2 regions of the Kurthia sp. 11kri321 genome follow, and region 1 is predicted to be linked to the other one. Evidence: a T-box and tRNA genes for the amino acid it is inferred to sense, from the RefSeq annotation. Region 1 holds a T-box; the other holds one or more tRNA genes.
The links. A T-box is a leader RNA that pairs with one kind of tRNA and senses whether it is charged. The one in region 1 lies ahead of leuS (leucine--tRNA ligase), so its partner is inferred to be a tRNA-Leu.
Positions count from the first base shown of each region.

Region 2: it has a tRNA-Leu gene. The T-box ahead of leuS (leucine--tRNA ligase) is inferred to sense a tRNA for this amino acid. The anticodon was not compared.

Region 1 is NZ_CP013217.1:754,448-764,069, reverse strand. It holds gene ASO14_RS04020 (hypothetical protein) at 1-459, opposite strand, end outside; gene ASO14_RS04015 (hypothetical protein) at 462-2,495, opposite strand; gene ASO14_RS04010 (Z1 domain-containing protein) at 2,495-5,275, opposite strand; gene leuS (leucine--tRNA ligase) at 5,463-7,880, opposite strand; T-box leader at 7,948-8,153, opposite strand; gene ASO14_RS04000 (MDR family MFS transporter) at 8,207-9,379, opposite strand; gene ASO14_RS03995 (tRNA modification radical SAM protein MnmL/YtqA) at 9,566-9,622, shown strand, end outside.
Region 2 is NZ_CP013217.1:1,655,630-1,665,251, forward strand. It holds gene ASO14_RS08525 (glycerol-3-phosphate dehydrogenase/oxidase) at 1-761, opposite strand, end outside; gene ASO14_RS08530 (metal-binding protein ZinT) at 1,033-1,722, shown strand; tRNA gene ASO14_RS08535 (tRNA-Phe) at 1,916-1,988, opposite strand; tRNA gene ASO14_RS08540 (tRNA-Ser) at 1,993-2,085, opposite strand; tRNA gene ASO14_RS08545 (tRNA-Gly) at 2,090-2,164, opposite strand; tRNA gene ASO14_RS08550 (tRNA-Leu) at 2,184-2,269, opposite strand; gene ASO14_RS08555 (dienelactone hydrolase family protein) at 2,380-2,952, opposite strand; gene ASO14_RS08560 (M20/M25/M40 family metallo-hydrolase) at 3,019-4,632, opposite strand; gene ASO14_RS08565 (amino acid permease) at 4,653-6,065, opposite strand; gene ASO14_RS08570 (dimethylarginine dimethylaminohydrolase family protein) at 6,136-6,897, opposite strand; gene ASO14_RS08575 (dimethylarginine dimethylaminohydrolase family protein) at 6,913-7,767, opposite strand; gene ASO14_RS08580 (IclR family transcriptional regulator) at 7,918-8,622, shown strand; tRNA gene ASO14_RS08585 (tRNA-Phe) at 8,716-8,788, opposite strand; tRNA gene ASO14_RS08590 (tRNA-Ser) at 8,793-8,885, opposite strand; tRNA gene ASO14_RS08595 (tRNA-Gly) at 8,890-8,964, opposite strand; tRNA gene ASO14_RS08600 (tRNA-Ser) at 8,983-9,075, opposite strand; tRNA gene ASO14_RS08605 (tRNA-Gly) at 9,081-9,155, opposite strand; tRNA gene ASO14_RS08610 (tRNA-Ser) at 9,177-9,269, opposite strand; tRNA gene ASO14_RS08615 (tRNA-Gly) at 9,274-9,348, opposite strand; gene ASO14_RS08620 (ferritin) at 9,478-9,622, opposite strand, start outside.

The DNA of each region.
Region 1 (9,622 bases):
CTTTAATTCTTTTAAAAATAAAAAGAAGTCAAATTGAATGCTCCCTCTTAATTCGCCTTGTGAAAACGAATGTTGAAATTCTAAACTTAACGGTTGTGTTTGATTTTCTATAGTACCTATATCTATAGTTTTTTGGAAACTAGCGGTTTTGGAGTAGCAGTGGACACCCAAACCTATTTTACTACCTTCTAATGCTAAGCTATTTTCTCCAAATAAATAATTTGGTTTCAGAAATTTAAATGTTTGAGATATATTCATATTATGTTCGGTGGGTGACCAATTAACATCATATTCATTTACATTGATTACATCTATATAAGAATCATCTAAAGTGATTTTTCTATATTCATCATCTAAATTATAAGTAATCTGCGGTTTTTCAATTTGAATATTAACTAACTCTGCTAAATTATTATCTAATTTTTTATATAACGAAATTTGATTTGTTGAATTTTGCATTATTAATTATCCTTTCCTACCTGATTCTCACTTTTTATCGATAAGACAGGAATATATTGAGTTGATTGTGTCTCTAATATAAAACTTCCTTTAACAACAGTACTCTTTTCACCTTCATAATTAATATGGATTGAAGATTGATCTTTTTCATTGATTATAATAGTTAGTTCTGGAGTTATTTCAGTTTCATCAAATGAGTTTATATTTTTTTCAACATCTTTTTCAATCTTTAACTCCTTAATAGAGAAAGGGAATTTATTACTTTCTCCAAAAGTTTTATTCCAAACTATAGAATCCATAAAACCATCTTGGGAATTTATTTGAACAAGCACCTTACTAATACTTACAGGTTTCAATAAAATTTCGAACTCTACTTTAACATGAGAAGTATCTATTAAAGTAGTTGAAATAATATCTATTTCACTTCGTTTAGATTTTGTAACTCCTTCATTATTAATTTTGCGTGTTCCACTTTTTCCCCTAGATGCCTTACCATAATTTTTAGGCGGCATTAGTTGCTTACCAAACTTTCTTGATAACCCTGAAGTTACCGAGCTTCTAGCTGAATCATTATTATCTTGATAGGTATCTCGAATTGCTTTAAGTAAATATTTTTTAGTTCTTTGAATTAATGTTATTCCATGCTCATCTTCCCAATTTGCATGATCTGAATTTTCTATTGCTCTTAAATAACTTTCAACATTTAAATATCCTTTATCTTGATGCATTTTAGATAATTCACTGGATGAACATGGTACGAAACAACCAATTAACATATGATTATCTTTTTGTACATCTTCAGATGGTGACCAATCACCATCCACATTAAACTCCACCACCATACCAGGCTTTCTACAATATGCGATTACTTTAGAGTTATGATTTTCTATTTTATTTTTATCTTTTATACCAAAGTAAGCTAAAGGAGAGTGATTGTTTCTAGGTGGTATCATCCCTGCATCTTCTCTACTTACTTCAGAAAAAGCAATATGACCAATAGGTTTACCATTTGCTTTTAAAGCTTCTCTTGGTATAACTACTTCTTTGACAATAATTTTATCATTGGTAGAAGAACCTTTTAATGCCGAGTTGTATATCTCTCTAAATAAAACAAAAATATTTTCCATATTTGGAGCAAATTCATCTGAAATCAATTTCCCATTCACTGAACAATATAATTTACTGTTTCCTAATTCTTCAAGATATATTTCGTTACTTATTCTTGGAAAGTACCATCTTTGAATAGCCATTTCGACTTCATCTTCTCTACTATTCTCCCAAGGAACTTCTAAACCACTTTCATTATTTTTATATTTATTCAAATAAGGAATAATAATTGTTGTCCCTGTTTCTTGATTAGTATAATTGTTCAAATTAAAAATTTTTAATATTTCACTTATTTCTTCACTATTCGTAATTGGTAGTATTTTTTCACCTGTTTTATCGTATTCTCCCCACCATGCTATCCCTCGTTCACTTCCAGGAAGTACTCTATTTTTAGATTTAGGACTTTCAATTAAAGAAGCTATAAGTCTTTCTTCAAATGTACCATCTTGATTTTTGACTCTTGTATAGTAAAAAACGATACCTATCCCCATACGGAAATAACTAGTCTTTCCTAGTCCCCAACTACCACCCGCACCTTCCTTACTTTGATTTTTACCAATACCAAAAACTAATTTATGGAAATTGCTACCATTTAAAATTTCTTGGTTGTCTGATATATAATCACCTGTTAACCCTGTAGTATTTTTATCACTGATAGCAATAAAGTGTTGTTCTCCTGGATAATTTTCTTTTAATTTCTGTTCAATATTTTCTAGATGTGGAGATAATAAATTGGAATCAAAAGTATTAATAGTAAAATCAACCTTTGTAATATCCGATTCTTCCAACGAAGCATCTAAGCTATTTTGTAAGGACTCGCGTACCATTAAATCAATTTCAGGTAATTTATTATTTTGTAAAGATCGTAATATTGCATCACCATCTTGTGCCATACTTTGCACATCATTTGGTGCCATCTTTAACTTCATTATTCTTCCTCCTCAAGATATTTTGATTCATCAATAAATTGATTTTCAGCTATTTTAATATTTGCAGAAACATAAGTTGAAAATTGGGTTTTCCGTGTTTCTCCAGGAATCATGATATTTAAGCCAATAATATCATGTGTAAAATTCAGTGGTTCTCTATTTTTTGACTTTATAGTTGCTAATTCTTCTTTAGATAGAGTACCTTTATCCACTTTATAGATAATTAATTGAGGAATATTTGCATAACCGTATTTTTCACGAATCTTTTGAATATCCTCTACCTTTGCACTTCCTTTTTCTTCTTGTGTTAATTCTTCATCAATATCTGAAAGCAAATCGCTTGGAACTCTAAGTACACCAATATTTGAGATTTCTTCAGTACTTCTATTTTTTAATTGGGTACGTTTAGAAGCTTTTGGAGAGTAACCGTGTATATTCCAACTATCCTCTTCTGTTGCCTTTTGATTCTTTATTTCTCCGACACTAGAGTAAATAACATTCCAAGAAGGTAGTTTATTTTCATTTTCTTCTAACCAATTCAATAAATTAGGTAAATTAGACATTTTAATATCCATATTGCATACTTTATAGTTCTCTAAAAATTCTTTGACCGCTTCACTAGGAACATTATTCCAAATCATCTTACTATTATTAATTTTAGGTGTTTTTAACGAATTCATAAACTTCTTAGCTTGTGATAAATTATTTTGCAAATCAATTTCGTTTCTCTCAAAATAAATTGTTTGTGAATTAAAACCTGCAAAGTTAAAATCTGTTTCTTCTGCAGATTGGCTCTTATTACTTGAAGTAATTCTAATTAATTTTCGATCTGGTGATTGTTTTACTTTTGGAGCATATTCTAATGGTGTCAGTCCATTTTCTTCATAATTTTTTATTTCTCTTCTTAATTCTTCATTAATTTGAGAAATAAATTCAAAACGCTGATTCGCAGAAACGTCTAACCATACTCTTGGAAAAATCTCATAACCTTTACGATACCCAAACCATCTAGCCATTTGCAATAACGTATCTGCTTGGTTAGTTGTTCTTAAAAAATAAGTTGATGTTAGCCCCTCTAAAGTAAGCCCTCGTGAAAGGGTATTTCCTCCAACAACAATAAATGCTGGTGCATGAGTAGGCATATTTTTTCCTGTTGGATATACTAGTCTAACAATTTGGTTGTCTGCTTTAGATTTGCTATTATCAATCGTTAAATGAATACCATTATGATATTTTGGTTCTCCTTCTTCTCCTAATAAAATATGACTCACATACTCTTTTCCATCATATCGTACTAATCTTATTAAATATCTTTCAATTTCTTCCCAAGATGGATAGTCAGGTATTTCTTCAATGGTTGAATAACCTTTCATTGCCTCTATAAACGTATTTTTTTTAAAATCGATTATTTCATTTTCATACAAAACTTTAATATCTTTGATTATTTTAGAAAAATTATTTTTTATTTCTATTAAATATTCTTCAATTTTTTTGGCAATTATTTGATGATGAGAAATTTTAAAACTAGTATGTACTAACATTGTTATAGGTTTTTTATAATTTAATGCCCTCATTCCTGCCACTGTAATAAGATACCAATGAATCGAATCTTTAAAACTTTGTGGCAAGTCTGTACAGTTCTCTCCTTGTTGTAATTCCTCAACATCTATTTTATCCTCATTTGTTATTTCTCTAATGATATTTATTTTAGGGTGAGTTTCAGGAGATTCAATACCAAATATTTCTTTCGGACCCATGTAATCTTCTGATGGTTCAAGTAATGTAATAAAATCTTTTGGATATAGTGATTCTTTAGAAGTTTCATTCAATATATTAGCAAAAGGTGTTGCAGTATAAGCAATATAATTTACACTACCAAATACTTTTGAATTTACCAAATCTAATAGTTGCTCATTAATTGCTGAGTTGGTCTCTTCCTCGATATTTTTAGTATTTATACTTGCTTGGTCTGCTTCATCATCTATAATTAATATTTTCATTTGTTTTGCTTTATTAGGATCTGATTTTAACCATTTTATAAGGCTTTGCAACCTACTTTTATTTTTTAAGCTAACTGTAAAATATCTATTTTTGCTTTTTTCTACATCTAATTGAAATTTTTCAAGTTGATGTCCTGGATTAGAAGAACTTAAACTCGGTTTATCAACTTGAATCCAATGCAAGTTTCCTCTACCAGAAGAGTTCATATCATTAAATAAACGAGTTGATGTTTGTTGCCTTAAATTTTCAATTACGCCAGATAAAACAATAAAGTAATTAAATCCGTTATCTGCTGCCATAGCCATTAAACCAGCCATATTTGCTGTTTTACCTGACTGAACGTTACCTATTACCAAACCTTTAACGGCACCTGTTTCAGATGTATCGGTTGAAAGATGCTGTAAAATTTGAAAAGATGTTTGTTTTATACTTGCTATAGATTTTAAAGACCATTTTTTATTTCTTAAACTGTTTTCATATAATTTCCAAGCAGAATATTTCTCTGTAGGTATTTTCACATTATTCTTTGTTGCTTCACCTAATTTTACTACTCTTGAATTTTTATCAATACTCATTAAATAATCAACAATCTCCACCCATTCTTCAACAGAAGATATATTAATAACAGACATGTCTTTTAATACATTTATTTTCATTTGTGACTCTTCCGTTCCTGAATTACCGAATTTATTTCTTATTTCTTCCCAGCTGAGCTTTTCTTTTTCTCTTAAAGTAGTTTCAATGTACTCAATTTCTCTTTCATACTTTATAGCATCCACTGTTAACACTCCTAGTATTCAATATATTCTTTAATTACAATTCTAACATAACTAAATATTTTTAATAGATATATTTTACTATTTTTTTGCCATATCATAATTTTAAAAGTTGCTTTTATCAAAATCCAATCAAAAAACCGTAACGCTACAGTTTTTCTGTACACGTTACGGTTTTCTTTTTACACTATTATTTCGCTACAATATTAACTAATTTACCTGGTACAGCAATTAATTTTTTAATTTCTTTACCGTCGATGTGTTCTTGTACGTTTTCATTTTCAAGTGCAGCTTTTTCAAGGTCTTCGCGTGAAGCGTCTTTTGCTACAAGTAGTTTCGCACGTACTTTACCGTTGATTTGAACAACGATTTCTACTTCGTCGTCTACTAGTTTTGTTTCATCATATGTTGGCCATTCAGCATATGTGATTGATTCTGTGTGACCTAGTTTCGCCCATAATTCTTCTGCAAGGTGTGGTGCGATCGGTGATAACATTTTTACGAAGCCTTCTGCATAAGCTGTTGGTACAACTTCTGCTTTGTAACATTCGTTGATGAATACCATCATTTGTGAAATTGATGTATTGAAACGGATGTTTTCATTGTTATCTGTTACTTTTTGAACTGTTTGGTTGTACACTTTTTCAAGTGTTGTGTCGTTCGAATCTTGAATCTTATCTGCTAATTCACCTGTTTCCTCATTGATGAATAAACGCCAAATACGATCTAAGAAGCGACGTGCTCCGTCAAGTCCATTTGTAGACCATGGAATCGATGCTTCAAGTGGTCCCATGAACATTTCGTATAAACGAAGTGTATCTGCACCATGTGATTCGATAATATCATCAGGGTTTACAACATTCCCTTTTGATTTTGACATTTTTTCGTTACCTTCACCAAGAATCATCCCTTGGTTGAATAATTTTTGGAATGGCTCTTTCGTTGGAACAACGCCTAGATCGTATAACACTTTATGCCAGAAACGAGCATATAGTAAGTGAAGTACTGCGTGTTCTTGTCCGCCAATATAGATATCAACTGGTAACCAGCGTTTTAATAGCTCTGGGTCTGCGATTGCTTCTGTATTGTGTGGATCGATATAGCGTAAGAAGTACCATGATGAACCTGCCCATTGTGGCATTGTGTTCGTTTCACGACGACCTTTCATACCTGTTTCAGGGTCTACAACATTTACCCACTCTGCGATATTCGCAAGTGGTGATTCACCTGTACCTGATGGGTGAATATCTTTTGTCTTTGGTAATTCAAGTGGTAGTTGATCTTCTGGAACTGTTGTAATTGAACCATCTTCCCAATGGATAATTGGAATCGGTTCACCCCAGTAACGTTGACGAGAGAATAACCAGTCACGTAAACGATACGTTACTTTCTTCTCACCCACTTTATTTTCTTCCAACCAAGCGATGGCTTTTTGAATGCCTTCTTCTTTATCAAGTCCATTTAAGAAGCCTGAATTAATGTGTGGACCATCTTCTGTGAATGCCGCTTCTTCAATGTTGCCGCCTTCTAATACAGGGATGATTGGTAAGTCGAATTGTTTCGCAAACTCGTAGTCACGCTCATCATGTGCTGGAACAGCCATGATTGCACCTGTACCGTATGAAGCAAGTACATAATCTGCAATCCAAATCGGCACTTCTTGACCGTTAATTGGGTTGATTGCATAAGCACCTGTGAACACACCTGTTTTTTCTTTTGCAAGGTCTGTACGTTCAAGATCTGACTTCATCTTCACTTGATCTAAGTAAGCTTGTACTGCTTCTTTTTGTTCTGGTGTTGTGATGTCTTTTACAAATTCATGTTCTGGCGCTAAAACTGTGTAAGTTGCACCGAATAATGTATCTGGACGTGTTGTGAATACGCGGAATTGCTTATCTGTTCCTTTAATTTTAAAGTCTACTTCCGCACCTTCAGAACGACCAATCCAGTGGCGTTGCATATCTTTAATATTTTCAGGCCAATCCACATCTTCTAAATCGTCAATTAGACGGTCTGCATAAGCAGTGATTTTCAGCATCCATTGTTTCATCGGACGACGTTCTACTGGATGTCCACCACGCTCTGATTTACCATCGATGACTTCTTCATTTGCAAGAACTGTCCCAAGTGCTGGGCACCAGTTTACAGCTACTTCATCAATGTAAGCTAATCCCTTTTTATATAATTGGATGAAAATCCATTGTGTCCACTTGTAGTATGAAGGGTCTGTTGTATTAATTTCGCGATCCCAATCATAACTAAAGCCAAGCTCTTGGATTTGGCGTTTGAACGTTGCAATGTTTTGCTCTGTAAATTCAGCAGGGTCATTCCCAGTATCCAGTGCATATTGCTCTGCTGGTAAACCGAACGCATCCCATCCCATTGGGTGAAGTACGTTGTAACCTTGCATACGTTTGAAGCGAGATAAAATATCTGTCGCTGTATAACCTTCAGGGTGTCCTACGTGTAGACCTGATCCTGATGGATATGGGAACATATCAAGTGCATAAAATTTTGGTTTTGAATCGTCATTGACTGTTTTAAAAGATTGGTGTTCATCCCAATACTTTTGCCACTTCTTCTCAATCTCTTGATGATTAAAGCTCATGTTTTTTCCTCCTTTAATATAAGAACGCATTCACCAATGACGGAAAATAAAAAGTCCCGTCCCTTGAAAAAGGGACGAGACATATAATTCCCGCGGTACCACCCAAATTAGTGAAAACACTCAACTTGAATCCTTATCGCGGATTAACGGCGTAGGTCAATCATTCCTATGCAGACTCCCAAGGCAAGTTCGATTCCATCCGTTATTAGCTCCCACCAACCGCTAACTCTCTAAAAACTTCCGTTATCTACTACTCCTGATCTTCGTCCTATTAGTATAATGCCTTTATTTTATCTGAAAAGCCTTAAAATAACAAGTCCATTTCTTTAACTCGTTACTTTCTTCCTTTTAAGTGGAAAATCGTAGAAGAAGAATGGAATTGCCGCAAGGAATAGAATACCGATTAATACGATAAACGTCACTTGCATACCATAAGCTTGCGCAAGTACACCACCTACAACCGGTCCTAGCATACGCCCGAATGTCGCAAAACCATTAATCAATCCTTGGAAGAAACCATCTTTCCCCTTTGGTGCGAGCACACTTGCCAATGTTGGAACGACTGGCCAGATGAACATTTCACCGAATGTTAGAATGACCATTGCGACAATAAACATCGTGAATGTTTTTGCAAAAATTAATACAACAAACGACACGATGAAAATGGATAAACCAAATAAGATTTGTGCTTTATAACGCCCTTCTAATTTGCGTACAATTGGTGCAATTAATGGCTGACCAAGAACGATTAGGAAGCCATTCACAGCCCAAAGTGCACTATATTGTTTTAACGATAAACCGAGATCTTGTGTATAAGTTGAAATCGTTGATACCCATTGTGAGTACACAAGCCATCCAAGTAAGAAGCCGACACCTAAAATACATAGCGCAATGAGTGGTGCACGATTTTTCAACTCACCTTTAGGTAATGCTGCTGTTGGACCATACGCATCTTCTGTTTGGATTTTTTTGAACTTGAATGCAATGCCTAAGAAAAGAATATACATAATTAAGTTGGCAACAAATAAATAATCAAAACTATACGAAGCTACAACACCTGCTAATACAGGACCCACTGCTACTCCAAGATTTTGCGCTAAGTAAATGGCATTGAATCCTTTTCGGCCACCTTCTGGCCACGCAACACCAACAAGCGCGAACATACTTGGAAATACAATCCCGCCACTAAAACCAATAAGTGCAAGTAGCCATACATATTGCGGCCATCCATGCCAAATCGTTAAAAGTGCGAGACCCACAATCGTCAAAATAATACCAAATAAAATCGTTTTATAACCGCCTATTTTATCAAATAAATAGCCGCCGAGTAGATTCCCTACTACGCCAGCTGCTGCATTTAACATTAATACAAGCCCTGCTACTGTTAAACTCTGACCGAGGTGGTCATGCAGATAAATTGTATTCATTGGCCATAAAAAAGAGTTACCTGTCGTATTTACAAGCATTCCGATTACTAAAAGCCAAACTGTTTTTGGCATTTTCATGCATAAACCCCCTCCTATAATCTCAAAATGAGATGATATCTATCTCGTAATATTAAAGGAGAAATCACCTCGATACAACCCCAAATATTCCGATTTCCGAAAAATATTTTAACAAACACTTTTTAGCATATCGAAAGCATTTCATGTTAAAATAAATCGTTAGAGGAGATGACAGAAACAATGACAGAAAATCAATTTCCTTTCCCTTCAGATGGAAAGCGATATTATACATGGAAT
Region 2 (9,622 bases), 900 kb from region 1:
TTTGAAAGAATTAGATGTTTTCCTGTTGTTTTACCTTCGATTGAACGCACGTCATCCACCCATGGACCCGCTGCATTGATTACTTTAGTTGCACGAATATTGAAAGATTGATTATTTAATACATCTTGTGCTTCAATCCCGTTAATTTTTCCTTGCTCATTATATAAAAAGCCTGTTGCTTTTGTGTAATTAATTAATGTCGCACCTTTTTCAACTGCTGTTTTTGCAACTTCAATTGTTAGACGTGCATCATCGGTACGGTACTCTACATAGACACCGCCACCTTTTAAGTCAACTTTCTTTACAAGTGGTTCTTTTGCTAATGTTTGCGATGCATTTAACATATAACGACGTTCTGATTTTTTAACGCCTGCTAAAAAGTCGTATAGACGTAAACCAATATTTGTTGAGAATTTGCCGAATGTACCACCTTTATGGAACGGTAATAACATCCAAACAGGTGTTGTTACGTGCGGTCCGTTCTCATATACAATTGCACGTTCTTTACCTAACTCTGCAACTTCTTTAATTTCGAATTGTTTTAAATAGCGTAAGCCACCATGCACTAATTTTGTTGAACGACTAGACGTACCTGCCGCGAAATCTTGCATTTCAACTAATGCCACAGACAAACCACGTGTAACAGCATCTAGTGCGATACCGACACCTGTGATTCCTCCACCAATTACTAATAAATCATATGATGTTTGTTGTAATTCCTCGATTGTTTGTTGACGATTGAATGCTGATGCTGCTCTCATACGTAAATTCCTCCTATTTTTAGACGCGAAAAAAGAGACCTTTAAAAAGCACATAGCTATCGCATGTGTTCTTTAAAGGTCTCTCATTCACTCAAACCAATTATTAACTTGACTTCATTGTACATCTGTTTGAAACCATTTGCAACCTTTGTGATTTAGTTTGTTCTATTTTTTATAAATAGTAATCATTACTATTTATGTTGACACTTACAAATAATCCCTTTATAATTCTAAAGTGTAATCATTACTATTTAAAGGAGCGTACTTACAAATGAACAAGCAAACATGGGGTAGTATTTTAGCACTTAGTCTATTACTAACAGGATGCAACGGGACTACCGAGGAAGAGAAAGTGAAAGCTGAGAAACCAACAGAAGAAACAAAGAAACACGATCATAATCATACAAAGTTGAGTGAAACACAAAAACAAATTTATGCAGGTTACTTTAAAGATGAACAAGTAAAATCGCGTAAGTTAAGCGATTGGGCTGGTGATTGGCAATCGGTCTATCCCTATTTACTTGATGGTACATTAGATGAAGTATTTACTTATAAAGCAAAAAAAGATAATAGTATGACTGCAGAAGCATACAAAAAATATTATAAAAAAGGATATAAAACATCTATTGAACATATCAAAATTAAAGGAAACCAAGTTACTTTTACAGAAAAAGGAAAAGAAGCAACAGGTACTTATAAAGAAGATGGATATGAAATTTTAACATATGAAAAAGGTAATCGTGGTGTCCGTTATATCTTTAAATTAGTAGAAAAAGATTCAAATTTGCCAACATATATCCAATTCAGTGACCACAGTATTTCACCTACTGCATCTTCTCACTATCATATTTACTTAGGAAATAATCGTGCAAATTTATTAAAAGAAGTAACGAACTGGCCAACATTTTACCCTTCTTCTATGAATGGACATACTATTGCACACGAGATGATTGCTCACTAATAATTTGAGAATACTTATCTTTATGTTAAACAAAAAAATTCGACGATTCATATAAAAAAGCGAGTTACATTTCATAAATGAAACGTAACTCGTACTAAATTTCAATTCTTTTTATTGGTGTTTCTAACTAACTTCATGTGACAAAAAACTATAAAAAATCGCGCAAGTAGTATAACTACTTGCGCGATTAGTATGGGTCGGGACGGAATCGAACCGCCGACACTTAGAGCTTCAATCTAATGCTCTACCAACTGAGCTACCGACCCTTTATGGAGGAGATAGAGGGATTCGAACCCCCGCGCGGTTTGACCCGCCTGTCGGTTTTCAAGACCGATCCCTTCAGCCAGACTTGGGTATATCTCCATTTTGGAGCGGAAGACGAGGTTCGAACTCGCGACCCCCACCTTGGCAAGGTGGTGTTCTACCACTGAACTACTTCCGCAAATTAAGCATAAAAAAGATGCCGAGGACCGGAATCGAACCGGTACGATGATCACTCATCGCAGGATTTTAAGTCCTGTGCGTCTGCCAGTTCCGCCACCCCGGCATGGATGTATAAATCACGCTATTATTAAGTGATTTATTGTTACTGACAATAATTATATTATCATAACTACTACACGTTGACAACTATTATCTGAAATTTTTTCTTACTTTTTATTTCAAATCGAACCATTGTTGTAATACTCGCTTCGTAGTCTGTTCACGATACATTTGATCATAAGGATTCGCAAAGCCATGTGTACCTTCTACTATTTCAAAAGTTACTAGAGGGTGCTCACTTAATCCTATTCTTACATTCTCTGGGCTAAATGCTTTTTCATTCTTTCCAAAGACCATCTGCACAGGTACTTTTGGTATGACATTCGTATAGGAGCGAATACGTGAACCGTAAAAGCATAATACTTTCTGTACAGCAGGATGTTCACTACATAACCATGCGACTGTTGCACCGACACTAAAACCGACTAATTGAATAAAGTCATATTGTTTTGCCAGTGCATCTATTAACTCCTCAACCATCTTCTTTGCTTTTTCAAAACCTACTGCTTCCATAAAATATTCATAGGCTTTTTCCTCTTCATCATACGAAAAAACTTTTGCTCTATTTAATAAATTTGGTATGTAGACATCCATCTGTTGTTGTTCAAATACTTGGCGATAATACGCCATATGATTGTTCACACCATAAATTTCATGTAATACAATAATACATGTCCGTTTATTCATATAACCCCCTCCTCTTCCTACTATAAACGAAAAAGAGGCTGACAATCCAGCCTCTTTCAACATTACTTATACAGCTTCATTTTGTTGTTTCCACACAATCATTTGCTGAATCAACCCTTGAATTAATTCAGGCATTTCTTCAAATGCACTTTTTGTATGCAGTCGTTCTGAAATTTGATGTGCATCTTTTCCGAAAGGTCCTACATTTAAAACTGGTGCGTCGAATGTCGCAATTTGTTCGAAAGGAATTTCATATGTCTTGCCCCATACCGGTGTATTTTCTTCATAGCTTTGCCAGCCATCATCTAAAACATATTGGCAATAACTCAAGTCACAAATACCATTAAAGTAATGAATTTGTTCGAGTGGAATGTCATATGGTTTTGCTGCATCTAATAAGTACGACACTGCTTGTTTCATAAACGGATGCTCTGACGAATTCGCTGGTGGATAATACGGCGGCGCAAATAAAATAACCGTCGCTGGTGCTAACTCTTTACAATGAATCATCAATTCATCCGCAATCTTCAATGATTTTGTTCGGTCATCCCATGTATCATTCGTATAAATTCCCTCTTCTAACTCTGACACTTTCTCTTCACCTAATTTTTCAAGGGCATACTTTTTCAATTCACTAAAGCGAATCGTACGAATTGTACCAACAGGCTTTACATTCTTTTTCGCACAAATTTTTTCGTATTGTGCATTACATTTGTCCATCGCTTCTATTGTTACTTGTTCAAATATATCAAAAATCTCGCTTGCACTACGCTTCATTAAAAATACGTTATAAAGCGCTGCTGCTCGGTACGGTGTTTGAGTTGAGTACTGCTCTTTTAAATCTTTTAGCTGCAGTGATACAGGGAGCGGTGTTGGTTCGCCGTAAACTGTCTCTTCAAAGCGATCATTAAATTCCATCTCAGCTGTTAAGAAGGCACTCATAAACGGTGCTGTAATGCCTTTTAATGGTTCACCAACATGCGTTTCTTTTCCGTAAAATAAAGCTGCGGGCATAATTTTCCCAATTGTGCCTGAATAGATGTACTCTTTGACATCTTCTGGACCTTGTGAAAAAGATGGCTCACTATTTAAAAATAACTCAATGTGTAAATCATGTTTATCACGTAAAGCTGCAATATGTTCCACTGCTTTTCGCATACCTGCTGAGTTTACTTCTTCATCAGGTACTGTAATAAGTAGTAAATTAATCGGCCACTGCTCTTCAATCGCTTTTTCGATTAACTGCATGTGTAAACATAGCCCCATCTTCATATCCATAACACCACGTCCAAATAGATACTCGCCCTTTTGTAAATCTTTCTGTGCCGCTTCATTGACATAATGTGGCTGTTTTTCTAAAAGTGCTGTCAGCTCTTCTGGTTGTGTCGCTAAGTGACGAATTTCACCGTATTCTTCTGTTTGGACCGTATCAAAATGACTGATGAGTACAACCGTATCTCGACAATGTGGTGCATGGTAAAAAGCAGATACGACTTGGCGTCCGTAATCGACATCGACAAGTTGCAATTGCGACGGATTCGTTTGAAAATAAGCTAATGTTTCTAGTTTTTCTTTTAGTTTACGCGAAAATAAACGCTCACCTTCTGTAAATGTCTCACTCCCAAAGCTTACTACCTCACATAATAACGCGCGCAATTTCTCAGGTGTTTGCCAATTCATATCTTATTCCTCCTTTTAATTTATAAATCTTCATTCACTTCAGGTACTTGAACTGCTTCTCTCTTTTGTCTTTTTAATTTAATTGAATAAAAGACGATACATAATAGTAAGAAACCAATTCCATACAATACACCTGCCCGTTGTGTTTCATCCCATAGTAAGAAGATGAGAATAGCACTACAGAATGTAATACAAAATAGCGGAATGAATGGATACCATTTCACACGATATTGTAAGTCTTCTAAACGTCCACCAGATTTTACATATTTTCGTCTAAACATAAACTGTGATAGTGCAATCCCCATCCATGAGATTGTAACGGAAATACCTGCAATCGACATAAGAAGTACAAATACCGCATCTGCCTTCATAACACTTGTTAATAGAGAAAGTAATGAAAAGACCATCGTGAATAATAGAGCATTAAGCGGAATGTTACGTTTACTTGTTTTACTGAAAATTTTCGGTGCCATATCTTCAAGTGACATCGCCCAAAGTAAACGTGTTGACGCATATAAACATGAATTCCCAACGGATAAAATCGCTGTTAAAATAATAAAATTCATAATATCTGCAGCATATGGAATCCCAACTAACTCAAGTAATGTTACGAATGGGCTTTCTAACAATCCAAGCTCAGATGATGGGAAAATCGCTGATAAAATGACGATTGATGCAATATAAAAGACAATGATTCGAACTAAGATCGTGCGAATCGCTTTTGGAATCGTCTTTTGTGGATTTTCTGTCTCACCTGCTGCAATCCCAACCAATTCAGAACCTTGATACGAGAAAATAACATTCATCATCGTCACAAAGATAATAATGATGCCTGCTGGAAACAGTAAGGTCGGTTCTAAATTAGTCAAATGTGGTGCAACACGATCCGCCATTGGTACAATACCGAAAATAGCTGCTGCGCCAACGATGATGAAGAATACGACAGCTAATACTTTAATGCCTGCAAACCAAAACTCTGCTTCTGCGAAACCTCTTGTTGAAAGAGCGTTTAGCGAGAATAATAATACGATGAAAATCGCACACCAAATCCATGTTGGCATATCTGGAAACCAATGCTTCATCAAAATACCAGCAGCTGTAAACTCCACCCCTGCAGTTGCAGCTGACCCAACGAAGTACATCCATCCTAACGAGAATCCTGCTGTTGGATGAATAAACTTGGTCGCATATGTCTGGAATGAACCTGTCACTGGCATATGAACTGCCAGCTCCCCTAAACAAGTCATAACCATGTATAAAATAAAGCCTCCGATTAAATAACCAATAATCGCTCCACCAGGTCCTGCCTGATTAATCGTGTAACCAACATTTAAAAAGAGCCCTGTTCCAATAACGCCACCAAGTGATAGCATCATTAAGTGACGACTTTTCATCGTCCGATTTAATTGCGGTGTTGTGTCTTGTTTATGCATTGTAATCCGCTCCCCTTTGTTCTATGCGAATGAGGTTGTCCACCGCGCACTCACGCAGTGGACAACTTTTTTAAAATCGTAATGATAAACAGCTTAATCCCCCGTCTTGCTTTTGGAACTCGCTCATCGGTAACGCAATCACTTGGTAACCATTTTTCTCTAATTTTTCTTTTGTATTTGGATAACCATCTGGGATGATGACATAATCATTCATTAAGATACAGTTCGCTGAATACTCGTCTTCTTTCGGAATAATGATTTTTTTATATTCATCGAATAATGAATTTTCTAAAAATTCACCTGCTAATACCATCGTATTATCACCTAAGTACGCAATGCCTGTTTTTAAATGGAAGAACTCTTTTAATGGTACGATATGCGCTGTATAGCCTTCTTTTTCTAAAATGGCTTGTAGTTGTTTCGCGCCTTCTTCATTCGTTCTCTCCGAAATACCAATATAGAATGTGTTGTCTGCTTGTAATACATCACCGCCATCTAAATAGCCTGGCGATTCAATTGTATAAATTTTGTCATAGAATGTCGATACAGCTGGACGAATCGCTTCAACTTCCCCATTACGACTGTCTGCACCTGGATTTGTAATGACCGCAAATTCTTTTGTTAAAACGGCTGTATCTTCTACGAATGTCGAATCTGGGAATTGCTCATCTGCTTCCAAATAAACTACTTCCACACCGCATTGTTTTAATGCACCAACATAATTTTCGTGTTGTACTAATAGCTCATCATAGTTTGGAACACCTAAATCAGATGTTGTAAGACCTTCTACATAACTTTTACCTGGTTTTTTAACGATGACATGATTGAACATTTTATTTTCCCCCTTTTATATACGAACGACTGGACATGTTAAGCAAGTTGGTCCACCCGTACCTTTTACAGTAATTTCATCACCTTTATATGTGTAAACTGTTGCACCTGCTTCTTTTAATCGCGCTGTTGTTACAGGATTTCCAGCAGGAATCATACAAACTCTCGGCGCTAATGCTAATACATTACAACCCAGTGCATCGTATTCATCATCTGGTACTTCCACAAGTGTAAAACCTTGTGCTAATAACCACTGTCTAAGTGCGACAGGCATTAAACGCGAATGAACGACAGCTAAATCTTTGTCGACGATACTAATGAAGGACATCAGGTGTAGGCATGCTTCTTCCCCTAGATCATGTGGTAATTGAATAACTTTGATTTCATCTACCATCGGTTCTAACATCTCTGTTAACTGGCGAATCGCTTCATCATTTGTACGATAGCCGCGACCAATTGCAACCGTTTTCTCATTTAACCAGACAATATCGCCGCCATCACATACTGCATCCCCCTGCAATTGACCGATAACCGGAATGTCATACTTTTCTAAAAATTCACGATACACTGTTGCTTCTGGCTGACGTAATGCTTTACCTGATTTTAAAATAATTGCGCCTTGCGGTGTAAATTTCACCGGATCATGCGCATAAATCGAATCTAAACCGACACGTTCATCTTGTTCTAAAAACAAAACTTCCCCTACATGCTGTTTTAAAAGCGTTAAAAAATTCTCATACTCTTTTAATGCCTCATCGTAGGTTGGTTCAGATAAATAAAAATATTTCATCCAATTCTCTCGTAGATGTTCTTGACTAATAAAAGCATCTTTCGGATGTTTTACAATCACTTTTTCAAGTTTTTTGTACATTGTGTCTGTAAACAACTGCTACACCCCTTTTATTTTTTCACTAGACGGAAAACAATTCCGTTATATGAAAAATTTATATTCCAAATATAATCGCCATACTTTATAATGTCAATAGATGTATTTTATTATTTTTTAAAAGGAGTGTTTCATATGCAAGCCATTGATCGCATGATGATGATCACAAAGGCCATCTCTGAACACAACCAGACAGGCGTTACCATCAGCCAATTAACAGAACATACCGAACTCGCACTTGCTACATTACATCGCATTTTACACTCACTTGTGGAACATCGTCTTATTCAATTCGATGCAACAACGAAGCGTTACACATTAGGTGATGCATGGATGCAATACGGATTACAAGTATATGATCAATTTGATTATGTATCGAAAATTCGTCCGATTTTAGATGACTTAGCCGAGCTCACACAAGAAAGTGTGTATATGCATAAACCAATGGAAGACGAATCAATGATTGTTGAGCGTTTGGATAGTCCGAATAGTCGTATACATATTGTTGATCGACTTGGTTTACGAACTGCTATGCCAGAAGGTGCTGCTAACCATATCATTTTGGCGCATCGTATTATTTTAGAGAAAAAAGAAAATGTATTTAATGTGGATACTTCATTTTTACAGAAAATCATTGTAGATGGATTTGTTTTAATGGACGATGCACAAAAAGAGACAGTCTCTTTTGCGACACCGATTGTTACGAAGAATCAAGAGTTGTTACATGTGATTAGTTTAAGTGTTCTAGCTTTTTCACTAACAGAAGAACGAACTGAATGGCTGACTAAACAATTACTCGAAACACGAAAGTTAGTCGAAGAAACTTTATATTTTATGTAAAAAGAAAGAGACTTGGAAATACATCCAGTCTCTTTTCTGTTTATAGGCATAGAAAAAAGCTCATAAGTAGTCATACTACTTACGAGCTTAATATGGGTCGGGACGGAATCGAACCGCCGACACTTAGAGCTTCAATCTAATGCTCTACCAACTGAGCTACCGACCCTTCATGGAGGAGATAGAGGGATTCGAACCCCCGCGCGGTTTGACCCGCCTGTCGGTTTTCAAGACCGATCCCTTCAGCCAGACTTGGGTATATCTCCGTTTTGGAGCGGAAGACGAGGTTCGAACTCGCGACCCCCACCTTGGCAAGGTGGTGTTCTACCACTGAACTACTTCCGCAAAATATAAAATTAAAAATGGAGGAGGTAGAGGGATTCGAACCCCCGCGCGGTTTGACCCGCCTGTCGGTTTTCAAGACCGATCCCTTCAGCCAGACTTGGGTATACCTCCGTTTTTGGAGCGGAAGACGAGGTTCGAACTCGCGACCCCCACCTTGGCAAGGTGGTGTTCTACCACTGAACTACTTCCGCAAAAACGTATAAAATTGAAAATGGAGGAGATAGAGGGATTCGAACCCCCGCGCGGTTTGACCCGCCTGTCGGTTTTCAAGACCGATCCCTTCAGCCAGACTTGGGTATATCTCCATTTTGGAGCGGAAGACGAGGTTCGAACTCGCGACCCCCACCTTGGCAAGGTGGTGTTCTACCACTGAACTACTTCCGCATCTCTTACTGACAAAAAATATATTATCATAGAATATCGAATATGGTCAACTATTTTTTTAAAATATTTTTTAAAATAAAAATAAGATGCAGGAATTGTTTATAAAACAACCCCTACATCACTACTTTACTATTCTGCTGGTGCTTTGAAAGAGCGTGTCGCAAGCTCTGCATCTAACATGAAAATAGCATTTGCATCGTTTTGGATACGTGCAATCTTTGTGATTAATGTATCAAATGTTGATTCTTCTTCAATTTGTTCATCAATGAACCAT